DNA from 2 places in the Arthrobacter sp. Hor0625 genome. Region 1 is predicted to be linked to the other one. Evidence: riboswitches for the same ligand, from Rfam matches in the RefSeq annotation. Region 1 holds a riboswitch; the other holds the start of a gene.
The links. A riboswitch is a leader RNA that binds a small molecule or an ion and turns the genes downstream of it on or off. The one in region 1 is predicted to bind cyclic di-AMP.
Positions count from the first base shown of each region.

Region 2: another riboswitch for cyclic di-AMP. It lies ahead of ACTWLI_RS03730 (hypothetical protein); the one in region 1 lies ahead of ACTWLI_RS02905 (NlpC/P60 family protein).

Region 1 covers NZ_CP199586.1:659,050-666,612, reverse strand. The annotation lists gene ACTWLI_RS02910 (M23 family metallopeptidase) at 1-805, shown strand, start outside; cyclic di-AMP (ydaO/yuaA leader) riboswitch at 933-1,110, shown strand; gene ACTWLI_RS02905 (NlpC/P60 family protein) at 1,373-2,140, shown strand; gene ACTWLI_RS02900 (HNH endonuclease) at 2,374-2,874, shown strand; gene mobA (molybdenum cofactor guanylyltransferase) at 2,948-3,622, shown strand; gene ACTWLI_RS02890 (DUF6457 domain-containing protein) at 3,606-3,893, shown strand; gene ACTWLI_RS02885 (molybdopterin molybdotransferase MoeA) at 3,890-5,377, shown strand; gene fdhD (formate dehydrogenase accessory sulfurtransferase FdhD) at 5,462-6,331, shown strand; gene ACTWLI_RS02875 (alpha-mannosidase) at 6,460-7,563, shown strand, end outside.
Region 2 covers NZ_CP199586.1:843,398-850,960, forward strand. The annotation lists gene ACTWLI_RS03720 (response regulator transcription factor) at 216-956, shown strand; gene ACTWLI_RS03725 (HAMP domain-containing sensor histidine kinase) at 960-2,528, shown strand; cyclic di-AMP (ydaO/yuaA leader) riboswitch at 2,692-2,862, shown strand; gene ACTWLI_RS03730 (hypothetical protein) at 2,861-3,607, shown strand; gene ACTWLI_RS03735 (VOC family protein) at 3,723-4,100, opposite strand; gene upp (uracil phosphoribosyltransferase) at 4,219-4,854, opposite strand; gene ACTWLI_RS03745 (phosphatase PAP2 family protein) at 4,867-5,763, opposite strand; gene ACTWLI_RS03750 (nucleoside deaminase) at 5,862-6,371, shown strand; gene ACTWLI_RS03755 (DNA glycosylase AlkZ-like family protein) at 6,368-7,563, opposite strand, start outside.

The DNA of each region.
Region 1 (7,563 bases):
CGTCAGGGGCCGCCGTCGTGCGACCGGCCCCGCTCCGGAGCCGCGCCCGGCCGCCGTCGTCCTTACCGGCCGCCCGCGTGACGCGCACCGCGACGAGCGCCGCGGCCGGCGCAGCCCGTTCCGCCAGGTAACTGACTTCGCCGCCGTCAGCGGAGTGGGTCAGAAGGCCGGCATTGCCCTGGCCGCCACCGGCCTGGTCCTGACCGTCGCCGTGCCTGCCACCGGCCCCGCGACAGCCACCGGCGCCGCCCGCACCGGTTCGGTCTCCGCCGCGGCGCAGCCTGAAGTGAAGGCCGCCGCCGCCGAGATCAACTTCAACCGCACCGCCGTGACCACCAAGGGCGACCCGGACGGCCGGCTCAAGCAGCTGCTCAGCGCCCAGTCGGTCGGTTCCATCACGCGCGCCGCCTCCGCCGGCAGCCTGGGAGCCCCGCTTGATTCCATGGTCACCGCCTCGGCCTTCGGTTACCGGGTCAGCCCGATCACCGGCGGGGCCGGCGAGTTCCACCGCGGCCAGGACTACGCCGCCCAGTGCGGCACCGCCGTGCACGCCGCCGCGAGCGGCACCGTTACCTTTTCCGGCTGGCACCCCTACGGGGGCGGCAACCGGGTCGTGATCGACCATGGCAACGGCCTGGAGACCACGTACAACCACTTGTCGTCGTCCAGCGTCCACGTGGGCCAGCAGGTCTCACGCGGCGATGTGGTGGCGATGAGCGGAACCACCGGCGCATCCACCGGCTGCCACCTCCACTTCGAGGTGATGGTCAACGGGGAAGTCGTGGATCCGCTCGGCTGGCTCTAGCTAGCCGAGGGGCAGCTCACATTTTTTTGACACGCCCGTGATCTGAATGTGACATTGAGCCCCAACTGCTGTACCGTTTGAACCACGCCAACTTCTCCGAAGTTGGCGCTCTTGAGTGGATTGCCTAACTCTGCCACCGCTCAAGGTCCGTTCGCATCACATCGTCTGGCAGGGGCGGGGGAACCAATTTTGGTCTTCGCAAGAAGACCTAGGGGTTAAGTCGCAAAGCTTCCCAGGAAGCGGCGCGGCCGGGTGACTCCCATCCGAATCCGACAGCTCACCTCGTAGGCATTGGGAGAGGCTACTTTCGTGTCTTCACGCCACAATGCTGCGCGTTCTCGCGCTGGCGAGGCTCCAGTGAGCCCGCTTACCTCCGTGTCCCGCGTTGCCCTTGCCGGCGCCCGGTCCGGAGTTCTGAACGCAGTTCCCGCTTTTGGCGCGTCTTCGCAGTACACCCTTCGCTAAAGAAACCCGTTTCGGGGCGATCCGGCGTACCCCCAAGATGCCGGAGCGTCCTTTTGTCCCGCCTTGTTGCGCGGACACCAGGATCACGAAAGAGAGAACTAAATGACTACTCGTGCAACTACTGCACGCCACCGCGCAGAGGTCACCAAGACCAACTCGCTGGCTGTCATTGCTAAGGCCGTAGGCGAGAACGCCGGCGGTATGGGTCGCCAGGCTGCGGTTATCGCTGCCGCCTCGGGCCTGGTTCTGACCAGCGGTATCGCAGCCAACGCTGCCGAGACCAACGTTCAGCGTGAATCGGCTTCCGCCTCCGCCACGGAGGTTCAGTCCAACGCTCCGGCCACCATCTCCGCGGCCTCCAGCATCGCCATCTCCTACGAGAAGCCGGCTGTCACCACCGCGCCGGGCCCGGTCGTCGAGGCGCCCAAGCCTGTCGTCGAGGTCCAGGAGAGCAAGGCTGCCGCCACGGACACCGCTGCCGCCGGCACCGGCACCGCCGCGACCGCCTCCCTGGCCACGAAGGCACCCGCAGCCGTCAGCGGCATGGGTGCTTCGATCGCCGCCGCCGCCTACGCGCAGATCGGTGTCTCCCAGGACTGCACCATGCTCGCCACCAACGCACTGGCCGCCGTCGGCGTCAACTACCACGGCTGGCCGGCCGGCTACCTGTCCCTCGGCCGCACCGTGAGCGCCGCCGAAGCGCAGCCGGGCGACCTCGCCTACTACCAGAACGGTGGCATGGGCATGGCCCACATCGCCGTCTACGTCGGTAACGGCATGGCCGTGCACGGCGGCTGGAACGGCGGAACCACCGCGCTGTACAGCGTCAACGTCGGCTCCGGCCCGGTCTTCATCCGCGTCGGCGGCTAAGACCAAACCCGGCCCCGCCGGTAACTGTGTGAAGGACCCCTGCCTTAGCGGCAGGGGTCCTTTGCGTTTCCGGAGCAGCCCGGCAGCCGTCGCCGCGCGCTTCCGACGGAGAAAAAAATTCGGCAATCCCGGCCATCGGTGTTTACTCTTGTGGTGTCGATCCATAGCCCGACCATGCACAGGGCAGCCGGCCCTCGTGCCCCTGGCGGGTGCGGCCGTGAAGAGGTATGCGGATGCGCACTCTCGTTCTGAACGCTGGATATGAGCCGCTGGCGGTAGTCACCTTCCGCCGGGCGCTGGTGCTTGTGCTGACCGGAAAGGCCAGTGTGGTGGCCGAAGGGGATGACCCCGTGGTCGGTCCGCAGGACATCCTCGGACGCCCCTCGGTGATCCTGTTGAACCGGTACATCAGGCCCCGCTACAACACCCTGACGGCCGTCAGCCGCAGGGGCGTGCTCCGCCGCGACAACCACCACTGCGCGTACTGCGGGAAAGCCGCCCACACCATCGACCACGTACAGCCCAAATCCCGCGGCGGCGCCGACTCCTGGGAGAACCTCGTCGCTGCCTGCCTGCGCTGCAACAACGCCAAGGGCGACCACACCCCGGCCGAAATGGGCTGGAAGCTCAGCTTCGTGCCCGGGCCGCCGAAGGGCACCATCTGGCAGATCAAGGAACTCGAAAAGCCGACGCCGGCCTGGGACCCCTTCCTGCTTCCCGAGCGCGCGCACTGAGCAGCTGCTGCCTGAGCCGCCGCTGCGGCAGCCGGTGCCGCCGCGCCGGCCGGGGCCCGGCTAGGCTGGGCTGGTGGACTTCGATGCTGTGATCCTGGCCGGGGGCCGGTCCTCCCGGCTCGGCGGTGTGCCCAAAGCACAGCTGACCGTTAGCGGGGTGAGCCTGCTGGACCGCGCCCTGCAGGCTGCGGCGGGGGCACGGCGCACGGTTGTTGTTGGCCCGGATCCAGGTGGCCTACCGCCCGGGGTGCTCAGCTGCCGCGAGGACCCGCCGTTCTCCGGTCCCGCTGCCGCGCTTACCGCCGGCCTCTCCGCCCTGGCCCGGGGGAGGGGCGGCCAGCCGGCGGCGCCCCTGACCCTGGTGCTCGCCTGCGACATGCCGCGCGCCGCCGCCGCCGTGCAGTCCCTGCTCGCCGCGCTGGCCGGCCCGGAGGCGACCCGGTGTGACGGCGCGGTAGCCGTCTCCGCGGACGGCCGGATCCAGCCCCTCGCCGCGGTGTATGACACAGGCGTGCTACAACGTGCGGTGGCCGACGCGGACCGCCGCGGCACCCTCTCGGGCGGTTCGGTCTTCGGTCTGCTTGCTAGTCTGGAGCTGCGGAGCATCCCGGTCCCGCCGGGCTCCACAGACGATGTGGATACCTGGGACGATGCAGCCGCGCTGGGAGTGTCCCAGCCCGGTCCCGGTCCCCTCGGGGCGTTGCGGCCCAACCCGACTTTGGAGGCAAACGGTGAAGAGCCAGGATGAAACCCTCGAGGAGTGGTGCCGCGCGCTGCTCCAGGCCCTTGAGCTCGAAGACATCGAGATCGACATCAACGAAGTGCTGGGCCTCGCCGGGGTGGCCGCGCACTCGGTGGTCCGCCCGGCGGCGCCGCTGACCACCTTCATTGCCGGCTTCGCCGCCGGGCTCGCTGCCGGTTCCGGCCAGGCGGACGACGGCGTCGCCATGCAGGCTGCCATGGGCGTCGCCCGGAAACTCGCCAAGGAGCACGCCGCCGCCGAGGCCCCCGGGGCATGACCCCCGAGCCACCTGCCGCCACCGGCGGCGCAGCAGCCGGCGGCCCCGGACCCGGCCACATCATTCCCGGCGAACCTGCTTCCGGCGAACCCGGCTCCGGCGAACCTGACGCCGGGAACGTTGCACACCGGCACCTGGCGCACACCTGGCAGGAGGCCCGGCAGCTTGCCTACGACTGCGCCGCCCCCATCCCGTCCGCCCCGGTACCGCTGCGCCAGGCCCTGGGCCGGACGCTGGCGGAAGACCTCGCCGCCGCGCAGGACATGCCGCACTACGCGTCCTCGGCCATGGACGGCTGGGCGGTCAACGGCAGCGGCCCCTGGATCGTCACCGATCCCGGGCAGCGGCTCGCCCCGCACCAGGCGAGCCCGATCGTCACCGGCGGCCTGGTGCCGCCCGGCGCCAAGGCGGTGCTGCGCGGCGAGAGCGGGGAGATCGGCCCCGACGAGGACGGGCTGCCGGTGCTCAGGCTTGGCGCCGGTGCCCGGCCCGGTGAACCGCGCAACGGCGAACACATCCGCAAGGCGGCCGAGGAGGCGGCCGCCGGCGACGTGCTCATCCGGGCCGGGACCGTGCTCAACCCCGCGCACCTGGCGCTGGCCGCCCTCGCCGGCCACGACGCCCTCCCGGTTGTGGGCAAGGCCGTGGTCCGGCTGGTCCTCACCGGCGGAGAGGTGATCCGCAGCGGCATCCCGGTCCCGGGCGAGGTCCGCGACACGTTCGGCCCGCAGCTGGCCGCCGTCGTCGGCATGCTCGGCGGCATCTGCACGGAGGAACTCAAGATCGGCGACAGCGACGCCGACTGGCTCGCCGCCCTCGAAGACACCGCCCCGGGCACGGACGCCGCCGCTTCCGTGGACGCCGCAGCGGCAGCGCCGCCTGAAGCGGCGGAACCGCTGCCGGCCGACGTCGTGATCACCACCGGCGGTACCGGGCGTTCCGGCACCGACCACCTCCGGCGCACGGTCGCCGAGCTAGGCGGCCGGCTCCTCATTGACGGCATCGCGATGCGCCCCGGCCACCCGGCGGTGCTGGCCGAGCTGCCCGACGGGCGGTTCGTCATCGGGCTGCCGGGCAACCCGCTCGCTGCCATGATGGCGCTGTCCACGATCGGTGCGCCGCTGCTGGCGGCGCTGGGCCACCGGCCGCTGCCGCCGGTGACCGAGGTGCCGTGCGGGTCCACCCTTGATCCGGACCCCGGCCGCACCCGGCTGATGCCGTTCCGGATGCTTTACGGCATGGCGTCGCCGGCCCAGCACACCGGCCCGGGCATGATGCGCGGGCTCGCCGCGGCCGACGGCGTCCTGGTGGTCCCGCCGCACGGCGTGCAGCTGGGGGAGCCGGTGCCGGCCTTCGCCCTGCCCTGGGGCCAAGCGCTGCCCGACCCCGCAGCCGCCAAGGCTCCGGCTAAGCCCGCCGCGAAACGCCCGGCCCGCAAGCCGGCAGCCACCGGTCCGGTGGACTGGAGCGAGCTGCTTGGCTGACCGCGCACCCGGGGTGATGATGGATTCAGGGACCTGCCGCGGCAACCGGCGGGATCCGAACGCAATGCTAATGAGGAGTATCTGATGGGCCGCGTGACACAGCGCCGCAAGGTGCACAAGTTTGTTCTGGACGGCTCGCCGCAGGCCCTGGAGTTCCCGGTGCGGCACCGCGAGGACGTCCTGGCTGTGGAGGAGCCCCTGGAAATCCGGCTGGACCAGCTCTCCTTCTCCGTCACAATGCGGACCCCGGGCAGCGACTTCGACCTGGTGGCCGGGTTCCTGGTCTCCGAGGGGGTCATCTGGGAACCCGAACAGCTCGTCTCGCTCCGTTTCTGCGCCGGCGAGGACGAGGACGGGGTCCAGACCTTCAATGTCGTGGAGGCGCAGCTGCGCCCCGACGTCGTCCGTCCCGATACCGGCCGCAACGTCTTCACCTCAAGCTCCTGCGGGATCTGCGGCACCGATTCGATCGACGCCGTGCACAAGTCCTCGCACTTCAGCCCGGCGGCGGATCCGCTGAACGTGCCGGTGGAAACCCTGGCCCTGCTGCCGGACCGGCTGCGCGAGGCCCAGGCCGTCTTCGACGCCACCGGCGGGGTCCACGCGGCAGGATTGTTCCGGATCGCCGACGACGGCTCGGCCGAACTGCTCTGCCTGCGCGAAGACGTCGGCCGGCACAACGCGGTGGACAAGGTGGTGGGCTGGGCGCTGCGCGAAGGCCTGTTGCCGCTGCGCGGCACCGTGCTGCAGGTCTCCGGCCGGGCATCCTTCGAGCTGGTGCAGAAGGCCGCCCTGGCCGGGATTCCGGTGCTGGCGGCCGTCAGCGCGCCCTCCAGCCTGGCCGTCGAGCTGGCCGCCGCCAGCGGGATGACGCTGGCCGGGTTCAGCCGGGGAACCACCCTGAACGTCTATGCCGGGCACGAACGGATCTCCCTGCCCGCCGCCGTCGGCTAAGCCGCCCGGACGCGCGGCCGCCGGCGGTCGTTGGTTATTCAACGCTGCGCGGGTAGATTTTATCCAACGACTGGACACAAGGCCCGGCCCGGCTCGGCAGCACCCGCCCCAGCGCTAAGAGGATCACATTGCACGACGACCGCCGTCTCACGGAAGTCCGGCTGGACCGCTTTGTCCGCGAACGCATCATCCCCGACGTCTACCCGCGCAGCGCTCCGCTCCGGCTCAGCAGCTGGGACGCTCCTGGCGAACCCGTCCCCGCGCTCGAAGCCATGCGCCAGCAGTTCGGACCGCAGGAACAGGGTGCCCTCTGGGGGAGCCCCTGGAGTACCAAGTGGCTGCGGGTCCAGGGCGAGGTCCCCGATGCCTGGGGCGCCGGCCCCGACACCGCGGTGGAAATCCTCGTGGACCTGGGCTTCAGCGCGGACCTGCCCGGGTTCCAGTGCGAGGGGACGGCCTGGCGGGCCGACGGCACCGTGATCAAGGCGATCTCCCCGCGGAACCGGTACATTCCCTTGAAACTGCTGGGCAGCGGCATGTCGGTGGACTTCTACGTCGAGGCCGCGGCGAACCCGGACCTGTCCCAGGGCTGGACCTTCGCCGCCACCCCGTATGGCGATAAGGCAACCGCAGGCTCCGAACCGCAGTACCGGCTGGGCCCGATCGTCGTCGCCGAACTCAACCAGGCCGTCTGGGAACTGCAGCAGGACATCGCGGCGCTCAGCGGGCTGATGCACGAACTGCCCCTGGAGCTGCCCCGCCGGCACGAGATCCTCCGGGCACTGGAGCGGATGCTCGACGTCATGGACCCGGATGACGTGGCCGGCACCGCCGCCGCCGGACGGGCCGCGCTCGCCGGCGTGCTGGGCCGGCCGGCCTACGCCTCGTCCCACACACTGGTGGCCACCGGCCACGCACACATCGACTCGGCCTGGCTATGGCCGGTCCGGGAAACCATCCGGAAGTGCGCGCGGACGTTCTCGAACGTCGTGGCGCTGATGGACGAGGACCCCGGCTTTGTCTTCTCCTGCTCCTCGGCGCAGCAGCTCGCCTGGATCAAGGAGTACTACCCTGAACTCTTCGGCCGGATCCGCGAGAAGGTCAAGACCGGCCAGTTCGTCCCGGTGGGCGGCATGTGGGTCGAAGCGGACAGCAACATGCCCGGCGGCGAGGCCATGGCCCGCCAGTTCCTCGAGGGCAAGAGCTTCTTCCTGGCGGAGTTCGGCGTCGAA
Region 2 (7,563 bases), 180 kb from region 1:
TGGCGGCTTTGCGTTTTCCGTAAGCAGAAATTACGAAATCGCATCTTTGGTCCGGTGCGCGGGCCGGCCGTCCACGCAGTGGGCAGCCCTGAGGACCCGACCCGGCCGCCGCGGCCCCGGTCCCGGGCGGACACCCAGCTCGATAGTCTGGAAGTCACAGGTGCCGCACAGGATCCCCAAAGCCGCACCTCACCGGCAGATCGGAGAGTCGTCCCATGGCCACTTCGCACTCCATGACCAACCACCTCCCCCAACTGACGCATCCGGACGGCTCCCCCATCCGGGCCCTGGTGGTGGACGACGAGCCCAGTCTCTCGGAGCTGATGAGCATGGGGCTGCGCATGGCGGGCTGGTCCGTTGCCGTGGCGGCGGACGGCCCCGAAGCGGTCAAGCTGGCCAAGGAATTCCGCCCCGACGTGCTGGTCCTGGACGTGATGCTCCCCGGGTTCGACGGCGTCGAGCTGCTCACCCGGATCCGCGCGTTCGCGCCCGAGGTACCCGCGCTCTTCCTCACGGCCAAGGACGCCGTCCAGGACCGGATCACCGGACTGGCAGCCGGCGGCGATGACTACGTCACCAAGCCGTTCAGCATGGAGGAAGTCCTGCTGCGGCTCCACCGGCTGGTCCAGCGCTCCGGGGTGGCCGCCATGGACACTGCCGAGCTCGTCGTCGGGGACCTCGTGCTGAACGTGGACACCCGCGACGTGACGCGGGCCGGCGAGGACGTGCACCTGACCGCCACCCAGTTCGAACTGCTGCGTTACCTGATGGAGAACCCGAAACGGGTCATCAGCAAGGCCCAGATCCTGGACCGGGTCTGGGACTACGACTTCGGCGGCCAGGCCAACATCGTGGAACTGTACATCTCCTATCTGCGGAAGAAGATCGACGCCAACCACGCGCCGATGATCCACACGGTGCGCGGCGCCGGCTACGTCCTGAAACCGGCGGACTGACCGATGCCTTCCTTCCCCGACGTTGCGGCCGCTCCCGGGCCCGACTGGCGCAGCCCGTCCACGTGGCATCTGCGCACCCGGCTGGTCCTGGTGGCCATGGGACTGCTCGTGGCCATCTGCGGCGCAGTGGGCGTCTTCAGCTACATCTCCATGGATTCCTTCCTCACCCGGCAACTCGACGAACAGCTCGGAGCCGCCGCGCACCGCTCCAGCGAGTTCGGCCGATCCGACCCCGACGACCCCCGCGGACGGCCGGACCCGCTTGAGGCACGCGGTCAGGGCATCGGCACGCTGAATGCCCGGTTGCAGGGCGGCGCCGTGGTGAGCGCCGGTGTCCTTGCCGGCGATGCCACGCGCAGGAGCCTCTCCGCCGACGACAACGCGGTCCTGCTGGCGCTGGCCCCGAACGCGGAGCCGGTGGACCGGACCCTCTCGGCGGGCGCCTACCGGCTTATCGCCGCGACCGCCCCGTACGGCGACGTCATTGTCACCGGGCTGCCCCTGGCCGAGAAGCAAAGCACCCTGGCGTCCCTGGTGGGCACCCTCGGAGCCGTGTCCGCCGGCGGCCTGATCCTGGTCGGGCTCGTCGGCACCGCCCTCATCCGCCGGACCATGCAGCCGCTCGAGCAGCTCTCCGAGGTCGCCACCAAGGTCTCACGGCTGCCGCTGGACGCCGGCGAGGTGGCGCTGGGGGTGCGCGTCCCGCCGTCGGCCGCCCACCCGGGCACGGAGGTCGGCAGCGTCGGCTACGCCCTGAACCAGATGCTGGAGAACGTCTCCAATGCCCTGCAAGCCCGGCAGGAAAGCGAGATGAAGGTGCGGCAGTTCGTCGCGGACGCCTCCCACGAACTCCGGACGCCCCTGACCGCGATCCGCGGCTACACCGAGTTGCTGCGGATGACGGAGCATTTCACCCCCGACGGCGAGAAGTCCCTGGCCCGTGTGCAAAGCCAGTCGGAGCGGATGACGGCGCTGGTGGAGGATCTGCTGCTGCTGGCGCGGCTGGACGAGGGGCAGCCGCCCACCTTCGGCAACGTCGACCTCACCCAGCTGGCGGTCGAAACGGTGAGCGACGAGAAGGTCATGGCCCCGGACCGGATCTGGCAGTTGGAACTTCCCGACGAGCCCGTGCTGGTGCGCGGCGACTCCACCCAGCTGCACCAGGTGCTCGCCAATCTGCTGTCCAACGCCCGCAAGCACACCGGGCCGGGAACGACCGTGGTCACCGGCGTGATGCGCGCGGCCGACGGCAGCGCCGTGGTCACCGTGACGGACAACGGCGGCGGCATCGCCCCGGAGTTCGTCGGCCGGGTCTTCGCGCGCTTCGCCCGGGCCGACGCCGCCCGCACGAATCCGGCGGCCGGGGCCGCAGGCGGGCCCGCCGGACCGTCAGCAGCGCCGTCGGCAGGGACGACGGCGGTCGCCGCACCGGCGTCCGAGGGCACCAGCGGGCTGGGGCTATCCATCGTGTACTCGATCGTCCAGGCCCACGGCGGGACGGTCGAGGTGACCTCCCGGCCGGGCCGGACCCAGTTCGCCGTCAGGCTGCCGGCAGCGGCTGCCGCTTCCTGACCGGCCGGCCTTGCACCAACCCGCTATCCTCTTGGGCGCCAAAGGCAAGCCGCCACACCACGCCACACCACGCCCGTTACCTAAATGTGACTTTCGGAGGAGAGTTCGGTACGGTTTTATGGAGCGGTCATCGATCTGACCGCGCATCCGGGTTGACGCCAAGCTCTGCCGCTTCCCGGATTCTCATGGACCAGGCAGAGGCGGGGGACCCAGTGTTCCCGGGCATTCTGCAGCCATGCACCCTTGGGGTTAAGCCGACACGTTGAGATTCCGTGCGGCCGGGTCACGGATCCGAACCCGACAGCTCACTCCGTAGGCGTTGAGAGGCATAGATGACTGATTTCAAGGTACCCGCGCGCCCGGAAGGCGCTAAACGCACGTCCGACACCGACCACGCGCGCCACCGCGCCGTCCCGGCCCAACGCACTTCTGCCCTGTCACGGCTTCGTGCAGGCTCGGCCGGCAAGCGCGCCGCCGTAGCCGCCACAGCTTTCGCCGTCCTGCTGGGCGCCGGCGCTGCAGGCCAGGCCTCGGGCCAGAGCGCCCGCGCCGATGAAGCGGCCAGGGACACCGCCGCTTCCCTGCAAACCTTGAACTTTGAACGGGTCGGCAGCAACACCCCTGCCTCCCCCGCCCCGGCGAGCGTGGAGGCCAAGGCCAGCAAGGCAGCCAAGGCGCCGGCCTCCCCCACCGCCAAGGCTGCGGCGCCGAAGAAGGCCCCGGCGGCCCCCAAACCGGCGGCGGCAAAGCCCGCCAAGCCGATCGCCGTCGACGACCCGGCCGGGGCGCAGGCCTACGCGGCCTCCCAGTTGCCGGCCCACGGCTGGGCGCCGAGCGAGATGCAGTGCCTGATGAAGCTGTGGACCAAGGAATCGGACTGGAAGACCACCGCGACCAACCCCAGCAGCGGCGCGTACGGCGTGGTGCAGTCCCTGCCGGCGGAGAAAATGGCCAGCGCCGGCGCGGACTACCGGACCAACTACCGGACCCAGATCAACTGGGGTCTGCAGTACGTCGAGGACCGCTACGGCTCGCCGTGTAACGCCCTGAACTTCCACTACGCGAACAACTGGTACTAAGCACCACGGGCCCTTCCCGTAGGGTGCCCGCAGAACGAGGCCCCGGATCCGCCGGATCCGGGGCCTCTTTCTGCCTTGCGCCCCGCGCGGCCAGCGGCGGGGCGGATCCGGCCGGCTACCCGTTGGGACGGCCGGGGATGTACTGCACTGCCCATTTGTTGCCGTCCGGATCGGCGAAGTAGATGAACTCGCCCCAGTCTTGAACGTCGACTTCGCTGACGTCCACGCCGCCTTCCTTGAGTTGCCGGTGCGCGGCCTGGATGTCGCTGACCACCATCTGGAGGCTCGGCGCGGTGCCGGGCGGAGCATCGGTAAGCCCCTCGCCGATCGCAATCGAGCAGGCCGATCCCGGCGGTGTCAGCTGGACAAAACGGATGCCCTCGGAGGGGCGTTCGTCATAGTCGGCGTTGAAGCCCACCTTGTTAACGTAGAAGTCCTTGGCCCGGTCCACATCCGACACGGGCACGAAAACGAGTTCAAGTTTCCAGTCCATGGCCACAGGCTAGTCCCGGACGGGTTCCGCCGGAACCCTTCGACGCCGGACGCCGGAAACGGCGGGCAGTGGACAGCAGAAAGGCCCCGGACCGCTGGTCCGGGGCCTTGCGCCGCGTCTAGACTGCGATGCCGTAGAGCCGGTCGCCGGCGTCGCCCAGGCCCGGCACGATGTAGGACTTTTCGTTGAGCTTCTCGTCGATCGAGGCCAGGACGATCGTGACGTTGGCGTCCGAGAGTTCCTCCTCCAGCTTCGCCAACCCCTCGGGGGCGGCCAGCAGGCAGATGCAGGTGACATCGGAGGCGCCGCGCTTGAAGAGGAACTTGATCGCTTCACGCAGGGTGCCGCCGGTGGCCAGCATCGGGTCGAGGACGAAGATCTGCCGGTCCGTCAGATCCTCCGGCAGGCGCTCCGCGTAAGTGATGATGTCCAGCGTTTCCTCGTCCCGGGCCATGCCCAGGAAGCCGACCTCAGCGGTGGGGACCAGCTTGGTCATGCCTTCGAGCATGCCGAGCCCGGCGCGCAGGATGGGGACAACCAGCGGGGTGGGCTTGGTGAACGCCGTGCCGATGGTGGTGCTGACCGGCGTCTCGATGGTGACAGGCTCGGTGCGGACGTCGCGGGTCGCCTCGTAGGCCAGCAGCGTGACCAGCTCTTCGGTGAGCTGCCGGAAGACCGGGGACGGGGTGTTTTTGTCCCGCAGTACGGTGAGCTTATGGGCGACCAGCGGGTGGTCAACAACGAGAGTGCGCATGGGTCAAAACTATCATCCGGACGCTGAGGAGCGTCCCCCGGGCCCGGGGGTTCCGGCGTCGGCGCTCCCGCTGTCGGCCCCAGCGCTGGCGGTCCCGCCGTCGTGGGCCCGCCCGCCGTCGTCGTCCGCGCGGGCGTCACCATTTCCATTTCCTTCCACGACCGACGCCGGGGCCCGGTCGCGCAGGTGCGCCTTGTTGTCGAAGGTCGGCGCGGGACCGGTACGCTCCCGGTGCCGCAGTACATGGAAGAGCCTGTGGGCCAGGATCACGATCCCCACCCAGCCCAGTCCCAGGGCCCAGCCGAAGATCACGTCGGTCATCCAGTGGTGGCCCAGGAACACCCGGCTCATGCCCATCAGGAAGATAAACACCGCGCCCGCCGTGATGAAACTGACACGGGCGACGGTGCGTTTCACCTGCAGGCAGGCGAGGTAGACAACCAGCCCGATCACCACCGTCGTGTTCAGGGTGTGGCCGCTGGGGAACGAGGGGGAATCCTCATAGGGCGGTACGGCGTCGGCGTGGTCCGGGCGGGTGCGGCCGATCAGCTTCTTGCCCAGCGAGGTCGCAGTGACCGAGACGGCGGCGGCGCCGCCGATCAGGATCAGCGGCCGCCAGGTCCGGGACGCCCAGATGAGCCAGGCGGTCAGGATGCTGGCCAGGATCGGCATGCCGATGCCACCGCCAATGTTGGTGAAGCCGGTGACGAACGAATCCAGGCCCGGGTTGCGCAGCTGCTGCATGAACGCCAGCGTCGGTTCGTCCAGGCCGGCCATGCCGGCGTCATCCACGACGTCGTCGTAGACCTCGGCGCTGGTCAGCGCCAGGGCGACCACGACGATGCCGCCGATCAGCATGGTGACCCACAGGGCCGCGTACGGGACCACCCACTTGCCCCAGCGCCGCATCAGCCAGCTTTCAGTCCTGGTGCTCAATGCCCTCTCCCGACTTCCCGGTGCACCACTCAGGTGCACAGCTTGCTTAGGATCGAAACTATCATTGAGCCATGACTTCCCCCGAGCCCCGGCATGCGGAATGGATGGGTCTGGCCCTCGCCGAGGCGCACCGGGCCCTGGCCACCGAGGACGTGCCGATCGGCGCCGTCGTGGTCGGGCCGGACGGGTCCGTGCTGGGCTCCGGGCGGAACGAGCGGGAGGCCCTCGGCGATCCGACGGCCCACGCCGAGATGGTGGCGATCCGGGAGGCCGCGGCCCGGCTCCGCGAGCGCCGCGCGTCGGCGGGACTGCACGACGACGGGTGGCGGCTGGCGGACTGCACCCTGGTGGTGACGCTGGAACCTTGCGCGATGTGCGCCGGCGCGGTGGTGCTGGCCCGGATTCCGCGGGTGGTGTTCGGTGCGTGGGATGAAAAGGCGGGGGCCGCCGGCTCGGTGTTCGACATCCTCCGGGAGCGCCGGCTCAACCACTGGGTAGAGGTCTACGCCGGGGTCCGCGAACAGGAGTGCGGGGACCTGCTGCGGGAGTTCTTCGCCGGCCACCGCTCGACCGAAGCCTAGGCCCCGGCCACCGACGACGCCCGCAGCGCGTCGATCCGCGGCTGCCGGGACGCCGGCGAATCCAGGCTGTAGGCGCGGAAGTCACCCAGGTCGGCCTTGATCCAGGCCTCCACTTCCGCGATCCGCTGCGCCACCGCCGGGGTGGGCGCGGTGAACACCCACGCCGCGACCTGTTCCCGGCCCGGGTCGTACTGCCACAGTCCGATGATCCGGCCGCGGTCAAGGATCGGATGGTCCGGCAGGTCCGCCTGGAGCGCGAGCGAGCCCAGCGTTTGTTTGTCCTGATCCTCCTCGGCCAGCAGCTCGGCCGCGTTCCGGCGCAACAGCACCAGTGAATCCGAGCCCGCGAGCAACTGGATCTGTTCCTCGGCCGGTTCCTCGAAGGCGGCGAGGAGGCCGACGTCGTCGGGCAGCATCCAGAGCGGGTCTCCCCCGGCTGCGGTGGGAACCTCGACGGCGCCGACGGCGGCGAAGGCGTCCCTGCTCTGCGCCACCGTGAAGCCGCTGAACCACCGGGACTGTTTGAAGGTAGCCCCGCCGGTCCAGCCGAGGTAGCGGCGGATCAGTTCCTCGCGGACCTCCTCGTCGCTGAGCGTACTCGGCGACAGGCCCCACGGCTCGTAGGCGTAGCGCTGTTGGTCAAGCCGGCCGTTCGCGGGGACCCGGCGGATCCTCCCGTCCGCCTGGAGGATGCCGAGGGCGGTGGGGAGCGTGGTGGCTGCGCCCTTCTTCTTGCCCTCCTCGCCGAGGTTGCGCACGGAGTCGCCGAGTTCGTCCTTGAGCCGGCGCGGGTCGAGCGGGACGCCGGCTTCGGTGAGGGTGTGCAGTACCTGTTCTTCGAGGAGCGCGATCTCCCCGCGGTCCACGCCGAGCCGGCCGACCACCCGGAAGCCGGACTCGGCTGCGCCGCGTCCCAGCCGCAGGGACCAGGCGAAGTCGTCGGCGCCCAGCACGTAGGTGCAGCCCCGCGCCGTCGGAAGTTCAAGGATTTTGTGGGCCAGCACGTCGGCGTCCACCTGCGCCCGGCGGATTCCGGCCCGGGCAAACAGGGTGAGGTAGGGGTTGGCGCCGCCGATGGACCGTGCCCAGCCGGCCCGGGCAAAGACTTCGTCCGCGCTGCACCCGGCGAGCGAGCCGTCCAGGCCCTGGCGGTGCCAGGACCAGGCCCGCAGCCGCTCCGGCGTCAGGCTTT